One region of the Halobacillus sp. SY10 genome, then DNA from elsewhere that is predicted to be linked to it. Evidence: riboswitches for the same ligand, from Rfam matches in the RefSeq annotation. Region 1 holds a riboswitch; each other region holds the start of a gene.
The links. A riboswitch is a leader RNA that binds a small molecule or an ion and turns the genes downstream of it on or off. The one in region 1 is predicted to bind S-adenosylmethionine.
Positions count from the first base shown of each region.

Region 1 (5,238 bases):
GTGTGATAGTCTTCCGCCTCGGAAAGGACTTGTTGGCACGTTTTCACAAGGTCATGGAGGTATCCCCCATCTTCCTGCTCCTCACGATATTGGTAATAATCTTGTAATGGGTTACCTGGTGTCAAAGCGTCGATCATGGATTCATGCAGCATGCGGAAATCGTCAGGGTCCATGGAGGTGCTCCGGTCACAAAGGTTGTCCAAGTAGTCACTGATGGTTTGATAAGCAACGATGAAGCGAATGGCCTTTTTATGGTTGCCACGGGAGAGAACAGAGTAAATAGATCCCCCTTCACAGTGAAACGTCTTTGCTTCGATACTCGCTAATGCTTGACTTCTGAGTTCTTCGTCAGGAATCAATTTCGCCCTTTCAATCCAGTAAGACAATTCATTATGAACAGCAGGAAAAACATTTCGATACACTCTGTACATCAAAAGAATGGCGTTGCCTGGGACTGCATGTGTCAAAAGAAATCCTCCTTGCCCGTTTACTTTAGATGATCCTCTAAAAAGGAATGCGTATGTTGATAGACATCTTTCCATTCCGGCTCATTATAAATTTCATGATAAAGACCCGGCCATTGTTTATATCTTTTTTCTTTAATTTGAACTCGGTCAAACCATTCAGCTGTCTTCTCTATTCTCACCATATAATCCGCTTCAGCCTGCATTAGTAATAATGGGATATCAGGAAAGCGTTGAATATCAGAGAACGCTTCTCTCGTCGCTTTTTGAAATTCACGATACCAGCGAACAGAGACTTTATCAATAATCAAAGGATCTTGTTGAAACTCTATAATTTTGTCCTTATTACGTGTGATATATTCGGGATCTTGAGGAGCCTTGATTCTTAATGACGGAAAAAAAGTGTTTAAAATATACGACACGATTTCCAAGGGGAGACTCGCTTTTTTCAGAAGTCCCAGTGCAGGAGAAGAGAGAATGACGCCATCCACCTTTGGTTGAGCGATCTCCATCGTCCTCACAACCGCAAGGCCTCCCATACTATGACCCATTAAAAATATTTTCTTATCGGGGTCCGCCTGTTGGATCCACATCATAATGGTATTGACATAATCCTGAAAAGAACGGATGTGTCCACTCTTTCCTGAAGAACGCCCCTGACCTGGCAGATCGCCGTAAATAACAGAGTACCCATCCTTTTGTAGTTGGTCGACCAGTTCATGATACCGCCCTGAATGTTCAAAGGCTCCATGAACGAGCACAACCGTAGCACGATCATTGACTGATTCTACTTTCTTCACAGCATCTCCCTCTTTTCTTCTGCTATACTATCAATAGTAATAGTATAAGGGGGTTTTTCATGATTTGCGAATATAAAGGAAAGGTACCTGACATTCACCCGAGCGCCTATGTTGCAGAAGATGCGGTGATTACTGGGGATGTAACCATTCAAGAAAAGGCCAGTGTTTGGTTTAAGACCGTGATTAGAGGAGATGTTGCTCCCGTACATATTGGTAAGAACACGAATATTCAAGATTTAAGCCTCTTACACCAGAGTCCAGACAAGCCTTTAATCATTGAAGATGGGGTAACCGTCGGCCATCAAGTCACTCTCCATTCTGCCCATATAAAAGAAAACGCTCTGATCGGCATGGGATCTCTTATTTTGGATGGCGCTGTTATTGGAGAACAAGCTTTTATCGGAGCCGGGAGCCTTGTCCCCCCTGGGAAAGTGATTCCACCAAATACTCTCGCTTTCGGTCGTCCGGCCAAAGTCATAAGAGAACTGAATGAAGAAGACATAAAAGAACTGAACCGGATAAGAAAGAGTTATGTAGAAAAAGGGCAATATTATAAAGAAATACGAGGATCATGAGTTTACAAACCGTTCATTTTAAAGCTAAAAAACCGTTCCAAACCAAAGTTTGGAACGGTTTTTTCTTTATTGACAGCGTGCCTTCAATTCTTCCGCTTTATCTGTGCGCTCCCAAGGGAACTCCACATCTGTACGTCCAAAATGACCATAAGCAGCCGTTTGGCGATAAATAGGACGGCGCAGATCTAACATCTTGATGATGCCGGCTGGACGTAAGTCGAATAGTTCACGTACAGCTTCTACTAACTGCTCCTCAGAAACAGTACCTGTTCCATTTGTATTAATGGCAATAGAAACAGGCTGCGCCACACCGATGGCATAAGCAAGCTGAACTTCTACTGAATCCGCCAGTCCAGCAGCTACGATATTTTTCGCAACATACCGAGCAGCATAAGCAGCAGAACGGTCCACTTTCGTGGCGTCCTTACCACTGAAAGCTCCCCCGCCATGACGAGCATAGCCACCATACGTGTCCACGATGATCTTTCTTCCGGTTAGCCCGGCGTCACCTTGTGGACCTCCAATGACGAAGCGTCCGGTCGGGTTAATAAAATATTTCGTTTGTTCATCAATATATCCTTCAGGCACAATCGGCTCGATCACATATTTTTTCAAATCTGCCTGGATTTGTTGCAGCGTCACTTCTTCCGCATGCTGGGTAGAAATAACGATTGTATCCACGCGGACAGGTTGATCGTTCTCGTCGTACTCTACTGTCACTTGTGTTTTTCCATCTGGACGAAGATAATCGAGCGTGCCATCATTTCTAACATCAGATAGACGTTTAGAGAGTTTATGAGCTAAGGAGATTGGCAGAGGCATCAATTCTTTGGTTTCATTATTAGCAAAACCAAACATCAATCCCTGGTCTCCTGCACCAATCGATTCAATTTCATCATCACTCATTTTCCCTTCACGGGATTCAAGAGCAACGTCCACGCCCCCTGCGATATCAGGAGATTGTTCATCAATCGCTGTCAGGACCGCACATGTATCTGCATCAAACCCGTACTTCGCACGAGTATAACCGATATCTTTAATCGTCTGACGGACGATGGATGGAATATCCACATAAGTATTTGTACTAATCTCACCAGAAACTAATACAAGTCCCGTTGTCACTGTTGTCTCACATGCAACCCTCGCGTTGGGGTCGTTTTTTAAAATTTCATCTAAAATCGCATCAGAAATCTGGTCACAAATTTTGTCCGGATGTCCCTCGGTAACAGATTCTGATGTGAATAACCGGCGGTTTGCAGGCATTCTTAAAAACTCCTCCTTCTGTAAGTACAAAGTATTAGACGGAACTCTTTACCAGTATGTGTAGAAACTTTTATAAGTTTCATATATGTTCTTGTTGCCTCTTTTCACAACCAATGGAGCATTTACATAGGAATATCTACAGGTTATCCTGTTCGAATATATTTCTTCATTAAAGGCTCTGTTCTTATTGAGATGATGGATCGTTCTCATCCCCCTGTTTGGAAAAAAGCCTTATAAAAAGAAAAAACCTTTCCTATTCGAGGAAAGGGGCTGCTTCCTTTCGCTCTTATCGTCCAAGGAGCATGTCCTCCTTGCTTCAGGTTAGCACCGTGTCATGTCCATGACGGTTGCTGGGTTTCAAAGGGCCTGTCCCTCCACCAACTCTGGATAAGAGAGTATCCGTTCTCCGTTATCGTATCGAAAACCTTATTTAATGTCAATTGAATTCCACCTCTTTCAAAACCTATTCCTAACCCAGTAAACGTTTGAAAGAAATACACATATATTATTAGAACACTTTTTTTAATAAAAGAACAAAACTCGCTATTCCATATAAGCTCCCGATTATGGAAGACTCAGTTTCGAGATGTTTCTTTGGTTCGTTGCCGGGTGGGACGTCAGGGGTGGCTGGGAAGCTACTCGCTTTCCTGTGGAGGAGTGGCGAGCTTCCTCGGACTACGTCCTGCGGGATCTCGCCGATCTCCTTTCTCCCACGGGAGTCTCGCAGCTTCCCAACCAAGTGAGAAACGAACCCTTTCATCAAGAAGGACTGTCTTCCACTACCCCACTGTTAGAAGGAAGAATAGCTCTACATCAACCTCTCATGTTCGAAGTGACCACTGGAGATAGGTTATATTATCCGATTCACTTCAGCATACAATCAGAGTTTCCGAGAAGTGGTTTCGAGGCACTTACATGGCGGAGGGGAATGGGGAGACTCCTACCTTAAGTGTGCAGGCGCCTCGATCAGCGGCGTATGGACTGGACTGAGCTGGCGGAGATAAAGGAAACACGAAGAACGGAGTGATTCGATGTTGACTTATCGTACAGAAGCGAGGGAAGTCTCACTAGCCGCTAGGCGCCGGAACCGGATATTGAAGAGGAAGAAAGTGCATGGTGAGACCCCACAGGACGCAGTCCCTATCCACGCAACACAAGTCTCGAAACTGAGTCTTCAAGAATTCTGCCAGATTGTTGAACAAAAGAGGATGTTTGAAGTGTAATTTTTCTGAATAAATAAAATGTAAGCTTTTTCACGTATAGTATGGACTAAAGAATTCAATGTGTTATACTAATCTCACATTAGGTTGATCATAATTAATTGCAAAGGCGGGTCGACACATATGAGTACCATTAATCAAATGTCTGAACTGAATCTTTTACTTGCCCAAGAATATGTCCACCATCAGCTATCTGTTCCACACTTAGTGGAAAAGATTTTATACCGTAATGAAGGTACCCTGACAGAAAAAGGGGCCATCCAGGCAACGACGGGTACTTATACTGGTAGATCTCCGAAAGATAAATTCATCGTCCAGGATGATGTAACACGAGATAAAGTCCACTGGGGAGCTGTCAACCAGCCCATAGATGATCAAACGTTTGTAAAACTCTATCATAAAGTACTGGATTATTTAAAAGAACGGAATGAACTGTTTGTCTTTAAAGGCTATGCTGGAGCAGATGAAAAGCAGCGCCTTCCTCTTCAAGTACTTACAGAGTTCGCCTGGCACAACTTGTTCGCACAACAAATGTTCATTCGACCGGATGAACTAGAGATAGAAGATCATGAGGCGGAGTTTACTGTCGTATCAGCCCCAACCTTCAAAGCTGATCCGCAAATCGATGGAACAAACTCAGAAGCTTTCATCATGATTTCTTTTAAACACCGTATCGTTTTAATCGGCGGCACGGAATATGCAGGAGAAATTAAAAAGTCCATCTTTTCAGTCATGAACTATATCCTTCCTGAGAAGAACGTTCTCCCTATGCACTGCTCAGCGAACGTAGGTAAAGAAGGAGATGTGGCTTTATTCTTCGGCCTTTCAGGTACAGGGAAGACGACATTGTCAGCAGATCCACAACGTAGGTTGATTGGTGATGATGAACATGCATGGTCAAACTACGGGATTTTTA
Region 1 is NZ_CP174345.1:3,159,425-3,164,662, forward strand. It holds gene ACJA3J_RS16190 (tetraprenyl-beta-curcumene synthase family protein) at 1-431, opposite strand, end outside; gene ACJA3J_RS16195 (alpha/beta hydrolase) at 488-1,264, opposite strand; gene ACJA3J_RS16200 (gamma carbonic anhydrase family protein) at 1,324-1,839, shown strand; gene metK (methionine adenosyltransferase) at 1,906-3,102, opposite strand; SAM riboswitch class I at 3,386-3,496, opposite strand; gene pckA (phosphoenolpyruvate carboxykinase (ATP)) at 4,446-5,238, shown strand, end outside.

Region 2 (5,238 bases), 2.0 Mb from region 1:
TACATTTTTCCATGGAGTGGTGGAGTTTTGCTCGCATGGGCTACGGTCCAGGGGGCAGCGGATCAATACGACTTCTTACCTGTCGTTGGCCCTGGAGAAGTCTTTCCCTTCGTCTTTCAGGGCTGGTTGCTATTGATCGTTATGTTTATTGCGGCATGGACAGGCTGGGGGCTTCGTTACACCGGTAAAAATGGTGAGGAAGTAAAACCAGAAGATTTTAAAAAATAAGTCGTATGAGTAACCCCCTGAGTTATAAACTCAGGGGGTTATTTTTGTATTACGCATGAATATGGGCTTTTACTTCTTTCATTTGATCCAGGTGGCGTAGTTCGTGCCAACCGATAAACTCTACCCATTGTTCCAAGTTCATATCTCCAAAAGAGGGGTGAGGGAATACGCGGTTTTGCAAAGTTTCTTCATCCTTATTGTGAATAAGGAATAACGTCGCTTCACGCGTTTTTTTCAAACCTTCTTTCGCTTCATCCAATGTATTGAACTCGCCTTTCGGGCGAACGGCCTCTGGTGCCTCGACTTTATAATCGCGGTTGGTCGTCTTATGGATCGGTTTTTCTGTCGCTTGTTGTGTGTCACCTTGCTTGAGAGCCTGATTAATCTGATAAACGATTAATTGTTCCATTAAGTATAAATGTTCTAAAACTTCAAGGATGGACCAACGATCTTCTTCAGGCTTGACGGATGCTTCTTGCTCTGAAACTTCTTCAACAAAATGGAGCAGTTCATTTCTTTTTTCATCTAAGCCATACATACAGATTCTCCCTTTCAAGTGAAGTTACATCGAGTCTATCACAACTCTTATAGAAGTTTCTTTCCCTAGCACCTCCAAAAATGAAACCTTTCACACGCCCTTCCGTATGTAAAGTTAGGAAAAGGAAGATTTTTCATGACCGGGTCATACAGATTATTCCAATTGTGCGGAGGCCACGGACTAAGGCTGCATTTCAAAGAGTATGCGTCTGAGGTGTTGGATTGGTTTGACAAGCATTTGGAGGGAGAATAAAAATCCTTATTTACAGTAGGGATTTGTCCGTCTTTATTGAATAATAAATGACGAAGGCTCATTAAAATCATAGCCACTAAGATCCGAAAACTTTAGGCCTCGATTTTGATCCATCGTGGTATAGAAGCAATGAGAAAGCATAAATAATCATAGAATACGCTAAGGAGGAACAGATGATGAGTGACTACTCCATTGATGAATTTATTAGAAAAACGAAGCAGGATGAATCCGAGAATGATTACTTTGAGCTGGAGACCCCGAGAATCCTTGAGGTGAATCTACTCGATCAAGTATGGGCTAAAGCAGGCGCGATGATTTCCTATAATGGGAACATCAAATTTGAAAGAGAGGGCATCCTTGAGCATGGCGTCGGTCGTTTATTTAAAAAAGCGATGACTGGTGAAGGGAGTTCTTTAATGAAGGCTACTGGCCGTGGTCGTCTTTACCTTGCCGATCAGGGCAAGAAGATTACTATTTTTGACCTGGATAATGAAACAATCACAGTGAATGGAAACGACCTTCTGGCATTTGAGCCGAGCATTGATTGGGATATAAAACTGATGAAAAAAGTGGCCGGGATGGTTTCGGGTGGTTTATTCAATGTAACCCTCAGCGGAAGTGGACGCGTCGCGATTACTTCGCACTATGAACCATTGACGCTGCTAGTTCGTCCAGGGGAACCTGTAATCACTGACCCGCATGCTACTGTGGCCTGGTCAGGGCACTTGGAGCCGAATTTCAGAACAGACATCAGTTTCAAAACGTTGATTGGACGCGGAAGCGGGGAGTCCATTCAAATGGAGTTTGAAGGCGATGGATTCGTCATTGTTCAGCCGTTTGAAGAAGTTTACACGACAGGCCAGAACTGAGCTGAAGCGGATTTTTTTACAGACAGGCATGAGCATGTTAAGCTCTGAATACAATGAAATCAAGAAAGACAAAACTCGATGTACAATCATTTGAAATTTTTAATCTGTTTTCCTTTACTTCGTTACAAAAACGTAGTACTATGGATACTAACAAAAATAAATAACGGAAACTTCTTATCCAGAGAGGCGGAGGGACTGGCCCTTTGATGCCCGGCAACCATCGAATCAATCTACGGATTGACGAGAACGGTGCCAATTCCTGTAGAATGTATTCACATTCTAAGAGATGAGAGGATCGTGCGGATATTAGCGACCCCTTTTCTTACTGGATAAGAAAAGGGGTCTTTTCGTGTAAGCACCATAACCGTCAAGGCTCTCGATAGAAGTTGCGTTAAGGGAAAGGAAAGATGTTAAATGGCAACAGCTATTTTCGGTGCAGGATGTTTTTGGGGAGTAGAAGCGTTTTTTGAAAAATTCGAAGGGGTTACAGAAACGAAGGTCGGTTATATTGGCGGCCATCTGGATAACCCGACATACGAACAAGTCAAAGCGGGCAAGAGTGGACACGCGGAATCTGTGAAAGTGAACTACGATCCAACCGTAATCACTTATGCAGAACTTGTAAATATCTTCTTTGAAGCTCACGATCCGACTTCCCGCAACAAGCAGGGAATCGACGTTGGTCACCAATACCGTTCTGTCATTTTTTATTCGGATGCAAGCCAGAAGTACATTGCTGAAGAAAAAATTAAAGAATGGGAAGGTAAAGGGATTTTCAAACGCCCGATCGTTACAGAAGTAGAAGAGGCCACAACTTTTTATGAAGCAGAAGAGCATCACCAGAAATATTTACAAAAGCATGGATCTGCCGCATGCTCCATTGGATAATAAGAAAGGACCCTTTCGCGAGGGTCCTTTTATATAGGTAAACCTTCTTAATCTTCTTTTTGCCTGGATGCATCCATGGCTTTTAAGAAATAGGCTGTAGGGAGAAGGATGCCGATTCCCGATTCAAGCAAGGCAAAGAAACGAGCCATCCCCACAGGTAACATGTCACCATAACCTACGCTCAACAAGGTTTCCCCACTGAAGTAAAGCAAGTCCAAAAAGGTTGGTTCGACAGGTTCCCGGGATGATAAACTAGTAACTAGAATGACTCCATCTAAAGATAGCAAATAGTAGAGGACCGTAAACCCTAGTAATACACCTGTCAGTACAAAAAATAATTGAAAGAAAAGTGCCGTGCTGAAGTAGCTTTTTCTGTATGTTTTATTCGTGAAAAAGTACACGAGATTCGCTGCAATGAAAATGACCGCAACGATGAACAGAGCTTGTACCATTTCTTCTTCTCCTTTATAAAAAAATTGAATGGCTATGTTAGCGTCCACTGTGTAAAGACGAGCAAGCCATTATAGAAGAACTCCTACCCTGTGTAGAAGTTCCCGTAAACATTGATTAAAAAATGTAAGGAAGGGGCTGGGCTTTTGTGGGTTAATGACGCGATTCTAATTGTGATGTGTATTTTCATGGTATTGGGTGCCCTTGATTATTATGTGCTTAATCACCGGCTATCTCTCGGGTGGCGTTTTTACGAAGCGTTTATGATGATGGGACCACTTGCTCTTTCGATGGTAGGGATCATATCCCTAGCACCCGTACTGTCCCAGTGGCTGGCCCCTGTCATCCGCCCGTTGTTTTTATGGTTCGGGGCGGATCCTTCGATGTTTGCATCCATGATGCTTGCTATTGATATGGGTGCCTACCCTTTGGCAGAATCTCTAGCTGTGGAAGAGGAAGCGGCCACTTTTTCCTGGGCACTCCTCGGTACGATGATGGGACCGACGCTTGTTTTTACAATTCCTGTTGCGCTTACGATTGTAAAAAAAGAAGATCGGCCTTTCTTTTCAAAGGGAATTTTAGCAGGTTTAGTTACGGTTCCGATCGGATGCTTTGTCGGTGGTGCACTGGCAGGATATGAAGCGGCGTGGATGTTACGTAATTTGACGCCGGCTATCTTGCTCTCCGGCTGTATCGGGGCGGGATTATGGTTGTTCACGAACATAACGATCCGGTTATTTTCTTATTTCGGAAAAACCATTGAAATCATCATCATTACAGGTCTTGCTCTCATTATTATCGAAACGTTGACAGGGTTCGTTGTCCTGCCGGGGATGGCTCCTTTATCGGAAGGGATCATCATCGTTGGAAGGATTACCGTTACATTAGCTGGTGCTTATCCTCTTGTCGCTTTCATCAATCAGCGGGGAGAGAGATGGATAGGACAACTGAGTGAAAGGTTAGGCATGAATGCTACGTCCTTAACAGGGCTGATCGCTTCTACGGCACATCACTTACCCATGTTAGCGACGATGAAAGATATGGATGAACGAGGGAAAACGGTCAATGCTGCCTTTGCGGTGAGCGGGGCGTTTGTCATCGGCAGCCATTTTGCGTTCGTGGCTAGTGTAGAAAGGGATATGATTTTCCCAGTATTGGTTGGTAAATTAACAGCTGGGGTATTAGCCGTTGGTCTTGCCTTATGGATGACGAGAGAGAGCAAATCAGTTTCTTCGAGTGTCGCACCCCTATATAATGAAAAGTGAATCCGCTGAAAAGGAGTTTTTTCATGAAGACAGAAATGAGAAAGCATTATAACGATTACATTGAAAAATTCAAGAAAGCAACTCCTGATGAAATACAAGAAAAAATGAAGAAGGCGATTGATGAACTTGAATCTTCAAATGATGGAGAAGGTTTGTCAGCAGGAGAGAAAGCGCCAAACTTCAACTTGCCTGACGCGAAGGGGGAAACGGTCGAGCTTTATGAACAATTAAAAAGTGGACCGGTCGTCCTTACTTTTTATCGCGGAGGATGGTGTCCTTATTGCAACATGGAACTGAGAGCCTATCAGCAAATCCTAGATGAGATTCATGGAGAAGGAGCTGAATTGATTGCGATTAGTCCACAAACCCCCGATCAGTCACTGACGACACAGGAGAAAAATCAACTGAACTATCATGTGGTGAGCGACGTTGGGAATGAAGTGGCCAATCAATACAATTTAGTGTACCAATTACCAGATTACCTTGTAGAGGTATATAAAGACAAAGGGCTGCAAGTGGACAAACATAATGGCGACGAAACTTGGACCCTGCCTGTCTCCGCAACATATATCATTGATACAGATGGGACGATTTTGTATGACTATACGAAGGCTGATTATAAAGATCGAGCCGAACCGTCTGACGTTCTTGAAGAATTGAAAAAAATAAATACGTAAGAACAAAGCGCCCTCTGGATCCAGAGGGCGCTTTGGTATTTTTTGTTTTACATAAAGAGATTCAGATTCAT
Region 2 is NZ_CP174345.1:827,991-833,228, forward strand. It holds gene ACJA3J_RS04150 (Na+/H+ antiporter NhaC family protein) at 1-228, shown strand, start outside; gene ACJA3J_RS04155 (DinB family protein) at 278-766, opposite strand; gene ACJA3J_RS04160 (AIM24 family protein) at 1,195-1,887, shown strand; SAM riboswitch class I at 2,059-2,180, shown strand; gene msrA (peptide-methionine (S)-S-oxide reductase MsrA) at 2,302-2,775, shown strand; gene ACJA3J_RS04170 (ion channel) at 2,823-3,227, opposite strand; gene eutH (ethanolamine utilization protein EutH) at 3,372-4,490, shown strand; gene ACJA3J_RS04180 (peroxiredoxin-like family protein) at 4,514-5,167, shown strand.
Region 2: another riboswitch for S-adenosylmethionine. It lies ahead of msrA (peptide-methionine (S)-S-oxide reductase MsrA); the one in region 1 lies ahead of metK (methionine adenosyltransferase).

Region 3 (5,238 bases), 820 kb from region 1:
TCTTTCCGAAGGCGTTATTCACCCCTCGCTTGAAGCAGAAGCGGGAGATCTCCGCAAAGAAGTTCCGTCCCTTTATATAGAGGCACTGATTGAGTTTTTTGAAGCGTTGGAAGGGCTGCTTGGCGAGGAAATCGATCGGGATACCATCCTTTATGGGGTGGATAGTAAATTTTATGAAGCGAAGATCTTCACGGATGAGCATTTTGAGACGGAGCTGTCAGGTTTGTACTTGATCGGGGACTGTTCCGGGGAAACGCACTCCCTGTCTCAAGCGGCGGCGAGCGGAATTTATTTAGCCCGCATGATAGCTTAGCCTTTTACAATGAGGCTAAGCTATTTTCAACGGCTAGGATCGCTTCTCTCACCTGCGTTTGATCATGAATCCCCATAAGGTGGATCGATTCACTTGGCCGTGTGGAATAGTAGGAAATTGTCTCTATATCCTCCGGTGAATCAGCATCCAGATCCTTGAGTGATAAAGGCAGCCGCATGGATTTGTAAAAAGGAATCAGCTGCTTTATTTGTTCTGTTTTTCCTTCGAGTGCTAATTGTACGAGAATGCCGTAAGCAACTTTCTCTCCATGCAAAAACTTATGAGCCCCTGGCACTTTGGTCAGCCCATTGTGGATGGAGTGGGCACCGGATATTCTTCCGTAACCATCTCCAAAGCCTCCGACCATACCTCCTGCCATTATGATCGTTTCAGCGACACGTGTGAATGCAGTAGTGCATTGAGCTTTTTCATTGCCGTGCACGGCATTTTTTCCCTCCTGGAATAGAATGTCTCTACACAGTTTTGCAGCGTGAAGGGCCATTTCTAAAGGGACAGGCTTTTCTTTTATATGTCTCGTCAGAACATCGGCTTCATACCATTTGGCAATCGTATCTCCAATTCCCGCACGGAGATATTCGACGGGAGCATGAACGAGCATGGCAGGGTCGACGATGACCATGTATGTACTTCTCTTGTAGATCGTATATTCAATGAAATTGCCATTTTCATCATAAAACACACTCAAAGGTGTCCAGGCTGCACAATTGGATACGAGTGTAGGAATCAGGATGACTGGAAGATCAAGCGCCTCGCCGCACGCTTTAGTGAGGTCGAGAATTTTCCCGCCTCCGACACCGATCAAGACGTTCGTAATAGGAGAGACGTTTTCCTTGATCCTTGCCACTTCCTGATGGGTGCATTCCCCGTCATACGAAATGGTTCCGATGCTAAACGGAAATTCTGGCATATAAGATTCGGCCATGGCCCATGAATCTTTTCCGTGGATGATGGTCCCATGTTTGAACGGCTCATCTTTGATAAGTTCCGGTAATTCTTTCAGTATACCGGGTTCACACTTGTAAAAATTCGGAGATCCTTGAACATTTATAGACTCCATCTCAATCCCCCTTTCAAGATATGCCCATTATTATCCATACCTTAAAATTAAATGTCAATGTTGAAAAAATATAATTTAAAAAATTGAGAAAATTATTTACAAACCCTAATACATACGTTAAAGTGTTAAAACATAAACGAAAATTCTTATCGAGAGTGATGGAGGGAGAAGGCCCGTAGATATCACAGCAACCTTCCTTATGGAGTGGTGCTACATCCTTCAGAATGTCCTATTCTGGGAGATAAGAGTTTGGCAGTCTTTCATGCGAAACTCTCTCCCGTAAAGGGCGGGAGTTTTTTTGTAGGAACTTATTTAATCAGGGGGGAAGCCGATGATTTCATTGGAACAACTGAGCAAAGTCTATCAATCCAAGGGGAAAACCGTGATCGGAGTCGATGACGTCTCATTGGATATCAAAAAAGGTGAAATTTTTGGAGTCGTCGGGTACAGCGGGGCTGGGAAGAGCACCCTTTTAAGATGCATGAACATTTTGGAACGCCCGACCGAAGGGAAGGTCATGGTCGATGGAATCGATCTCATGACATTGAATTCCAGGGACTTGAGGAAGGCCAGACAATCAATCGGAATGATCTTTCAAGGTTTTCACCTCGCGATGGCGAAAACCGTTTTGGAAAATGTGGCATTCGCTCTAAAGGCGTCCGGCGTCAACCGCCAGGAAAGAAAAAGAAGGGCACAGGAATTATTGGAGCTTGTCGGTCTCTCAGATAAAGCCGATCAATATCCGGCCCAGTTGAGTGGAGGGCAGAAGCAGAGGGTGAGCATTGCGAGAGCGCTTGCCAATGATCCCAAGGTGCTTTTGTGTGATGAAGCGACCTCAGCACTTGATCCGAATACGACGCAATCAATTTTGAACTTGTTGAAAAGGATCAATCGTGAACTCGGCCTTACCATCGTCCTGATCACCCATGAGATGGAGGTCGTCAAGGAAATCTGCGACCGTTGCGCCGTTATGGAAGACGGAAAAATTGTTGAGCAGGGTTCTACATATGAAATCTTCGCTGCTCCTGAAAACGAATTGACGAAACGCTTCATCCAAACGGTGATTGACTTCCGTATCCCGGAAAAGATCCTTTCAGAAAGGAAAGGGACCATCGTACATATGACGTTCAAAGGGGACTCGGCCAACGAATCGATTGTGTCAGATCTCTTACAGGGGTATAACGTACGGGCCAATATTCTGCATGGGAAGATCGATTACATTCAAGACCAGGCTCTCGGTACCTTTGTGATGGAATTGACAGGAGAACAAAAAGTTGTCCACCGTGCCATACAAGATTTGAAAGAAAAGCTTGGAGAAGTGGAGGTGCTGCAAGATGATCGATCAGCTGATCAATCTCTGGCCAGAGCTGAATAAATCATTCATCGAAACACTGATCATGGTAGGCATTGGACTGGTCGTCGCTTTAATCGCAGGCCTTCCGCTCGGGTTGCTCTTGTTTGTGACGGACCGGGATTTGTTTCTCGAGAATCGCACCATTAAAAGCATCGTGGGCGTCGTGGTGAACTTAATTCGTTCGGTCCCGTTCATTATTTTGTTAGTGTTCTTATTCCCTTTTACTAATTTCTTGATTGGGACGACGACCGGTCCTGTAGCAGCTTCGGTCGCGCTTTCGGTTGCTGCCATCCCTTTTTACGCAAGGATCGTGGAATCGTCTGCACGGGACATTGACAAAGGGGTGATTGAAGCAGCCATTGCCTGCGGAGCTTCCCCTTGGCTGATCATCAAGGATATCATTTTCCCTGAAATTAAACCCGGGCTGATCAGCGGGTTGACTATAACTGCTATCAGTTTAATTGGATATTCCGCCATGGCAGGAGCTATCGGAGGAGGCGGAATCGGGGACTTGGCGATTCGATATGGTTACTATCGCTACGATAACTTTGTCATGTTCACGACCGTCATCCTGCTTATTGTCCTCGTCCAAATCGTGCAATACACCGGCGATTATATTGCCAAAACTGTGAAAAAGAATTGAATCATATTTAGGAGGAACCATCATGAAAAAAATCATTTTATTAGGCGTCACTTTATTATCGATCGCATTTCTCGCTGCATGCGGGGAAGAAGAAGAAAGTGCAGATGCTTCTGGAAAAGAAACGATTCGCTTCGGTGCTACTGCCGGACCCTACAGTGATATGGTCACGAAAGCGATTGCTCCACTATTAGAAGAAAAGGGATACGAAGTGACGAACAAGGAATTCACTGATTATGTCCAGCCCAACAAAGCCCTTGCAAACGGAGATTTGGATGCAAACCTTTTTCAGCATAAAATTTATTTAGAGTCTTTCGCGAAAGAAAACAACCTGGATCTATCTGAAGTCATCATTGTACCAACAGCCCCGATGGGAATCTATTCCAATACATACGAGGATATCGGAAGTATTGAAGAAGGAAGCACGATGGGCGTACCGAACGATCCGACAAACCTTGCTCGTGCATTGATTGTGCTTGAGGATGAAGGTCTTGTTGAGGTCGATGACAGCGTCGATCCATTACGCGCATCATTGAACGATATTACGAAAAATAAAAAGGATATCCAGTTTGTCGAAGTGGAAGCAGGACAACTGCCGCGTCTAGTCGATAGCGAAGATTTGTCCATGGTCCCAGGAAACTACGCATTGGCTGCGGGAATGGATCTCCTGAATGCACTGGCTCTGGAAGACATGCCTGATGATTACCGTAACCGTGTAGCCGTGAAAACGGAAGATCTTGATGCACAGTTTGTGAAAGATATTAAAGAAGTTGTGGAGTCAGAGGAGTTTGAAAAGATCATCGATGAAGAATTCAAAGGTTTCGGGAAACCACAGTGGATGAGAGAATAGAAAGGAAGGCTGACGTCCATTCGTCAGCCTTTTTTATGGTAATTTCTCAATAGGGCGGGATGAATCGTAAAATACGGCACTGTAAAGCACTCATGGTTTTGACTTTTCTTCTTCTTTGATAGGTTATTATCCTCAATGATTTTATGAAAATATTCGAAACTTTCCGTCTTTTCCTTCGTAAAGTAAATAAAGCAGTCAATAAGATACATAGTTGGAGGGGATGATGATAGGAAAGAATATCATTTGGGCAATCGTTACTGTCTTTGTCATGGTACTGATCAATTACGGAGTCGCTTCTTTTTTTAGCGGTGAATTTATTGAGTATTCCTTTTTGCTTGGCGTTGTAGTCATGACCATCGTGTGGTTCTTTAATTCAAAAGGTGGTTTCGCTTCCAATACGGTCAGGTTGGGGGTCCAGGCCCGGACTGGATTGAAGATCGAAGAGGAAAAACAGAAATTTAACCCCACGGTTGTATTTTATACCGCGGTCGTATACACCATGGTAGCGCTTATCATCACAATCATCTATTACAAAGATTATTTTACTGGTTGAACTTTTGGGTTGTTTGTTTATGTATAGAAAAAGAAAACGCTTGGTTGTTAAAAATCCAAGCGTTTTTCGTTTCCTTTATTATCTTCAATGTAAAAGAGTTGTTGATGCTGCCAGGATAAAACTTAAAAAGGATTGGTCGCCCATTGAAGCGACTGCTTGATGAAAATACGAGGGTGTAATTTCAATTGAGAGACCATGTATTCAGCAAGATCCTCCGGCTGCATGTACTTCTCTTTATCCTGTCCTTCCATGTCTTCGCCTAGAGCGAGTTCTGTAGCGACGAGACTCGGATTCAATGTGAAGACGCGGATGTTGTCCCTTCTCACTTCCTGCATCAAGGCTTCCATCATACCTTGAAGAGCGAACTTTGATCCACTATAAGCCGTGGAACCGGCGGTGCCTTTAAGGCCGCTGCTTGATGAAATATTGATGATGTCCCCTTGGTTCTTT
Region 3 is NZ_CP174345.1:2,337,671-2,342,908, reverse strand. It holds gene ACJA3J_RS11955 (NAD(FAD)-utilizing dehydrogenase) at 1-313, shown strand, start outside; gene ACJA3J_RS11950 (iron-containing alcohol dehydrogenase family protein) at 318-1,391, opposite strand; SAM riboswitch class I at 1,535-1,639, shown strand; gene ACJA3J_RS11945 (methionine ABC transporter ATP-binding protein) at 1,723-2,766, shown strand; gene ACJA3J_RS11940 (methionine ABC transporter permease) at 2,726-3,388, shown strand; gene ACJA3J_RS11935 (MetQ/NlpA family ABC transporter substrate-binding protein) at 3,411-4,235, shown strand; gene ACJA3J_RS11930 (hypothetical protein) at 4,459-4,788, shown strand; gene ACJA3J_RS11925 (3-ketoacyl-ACP reductase) at 4,911-5,238, opposite strand, start outside.
Region 3: another riboswitch for S-adenosylmethionine. It lies ahead of ACJA3J_RS11945 (methionine ABC transporter ATP-binding protein); the one in region 1 lies ahead of metK (methionine adenosyltransferase).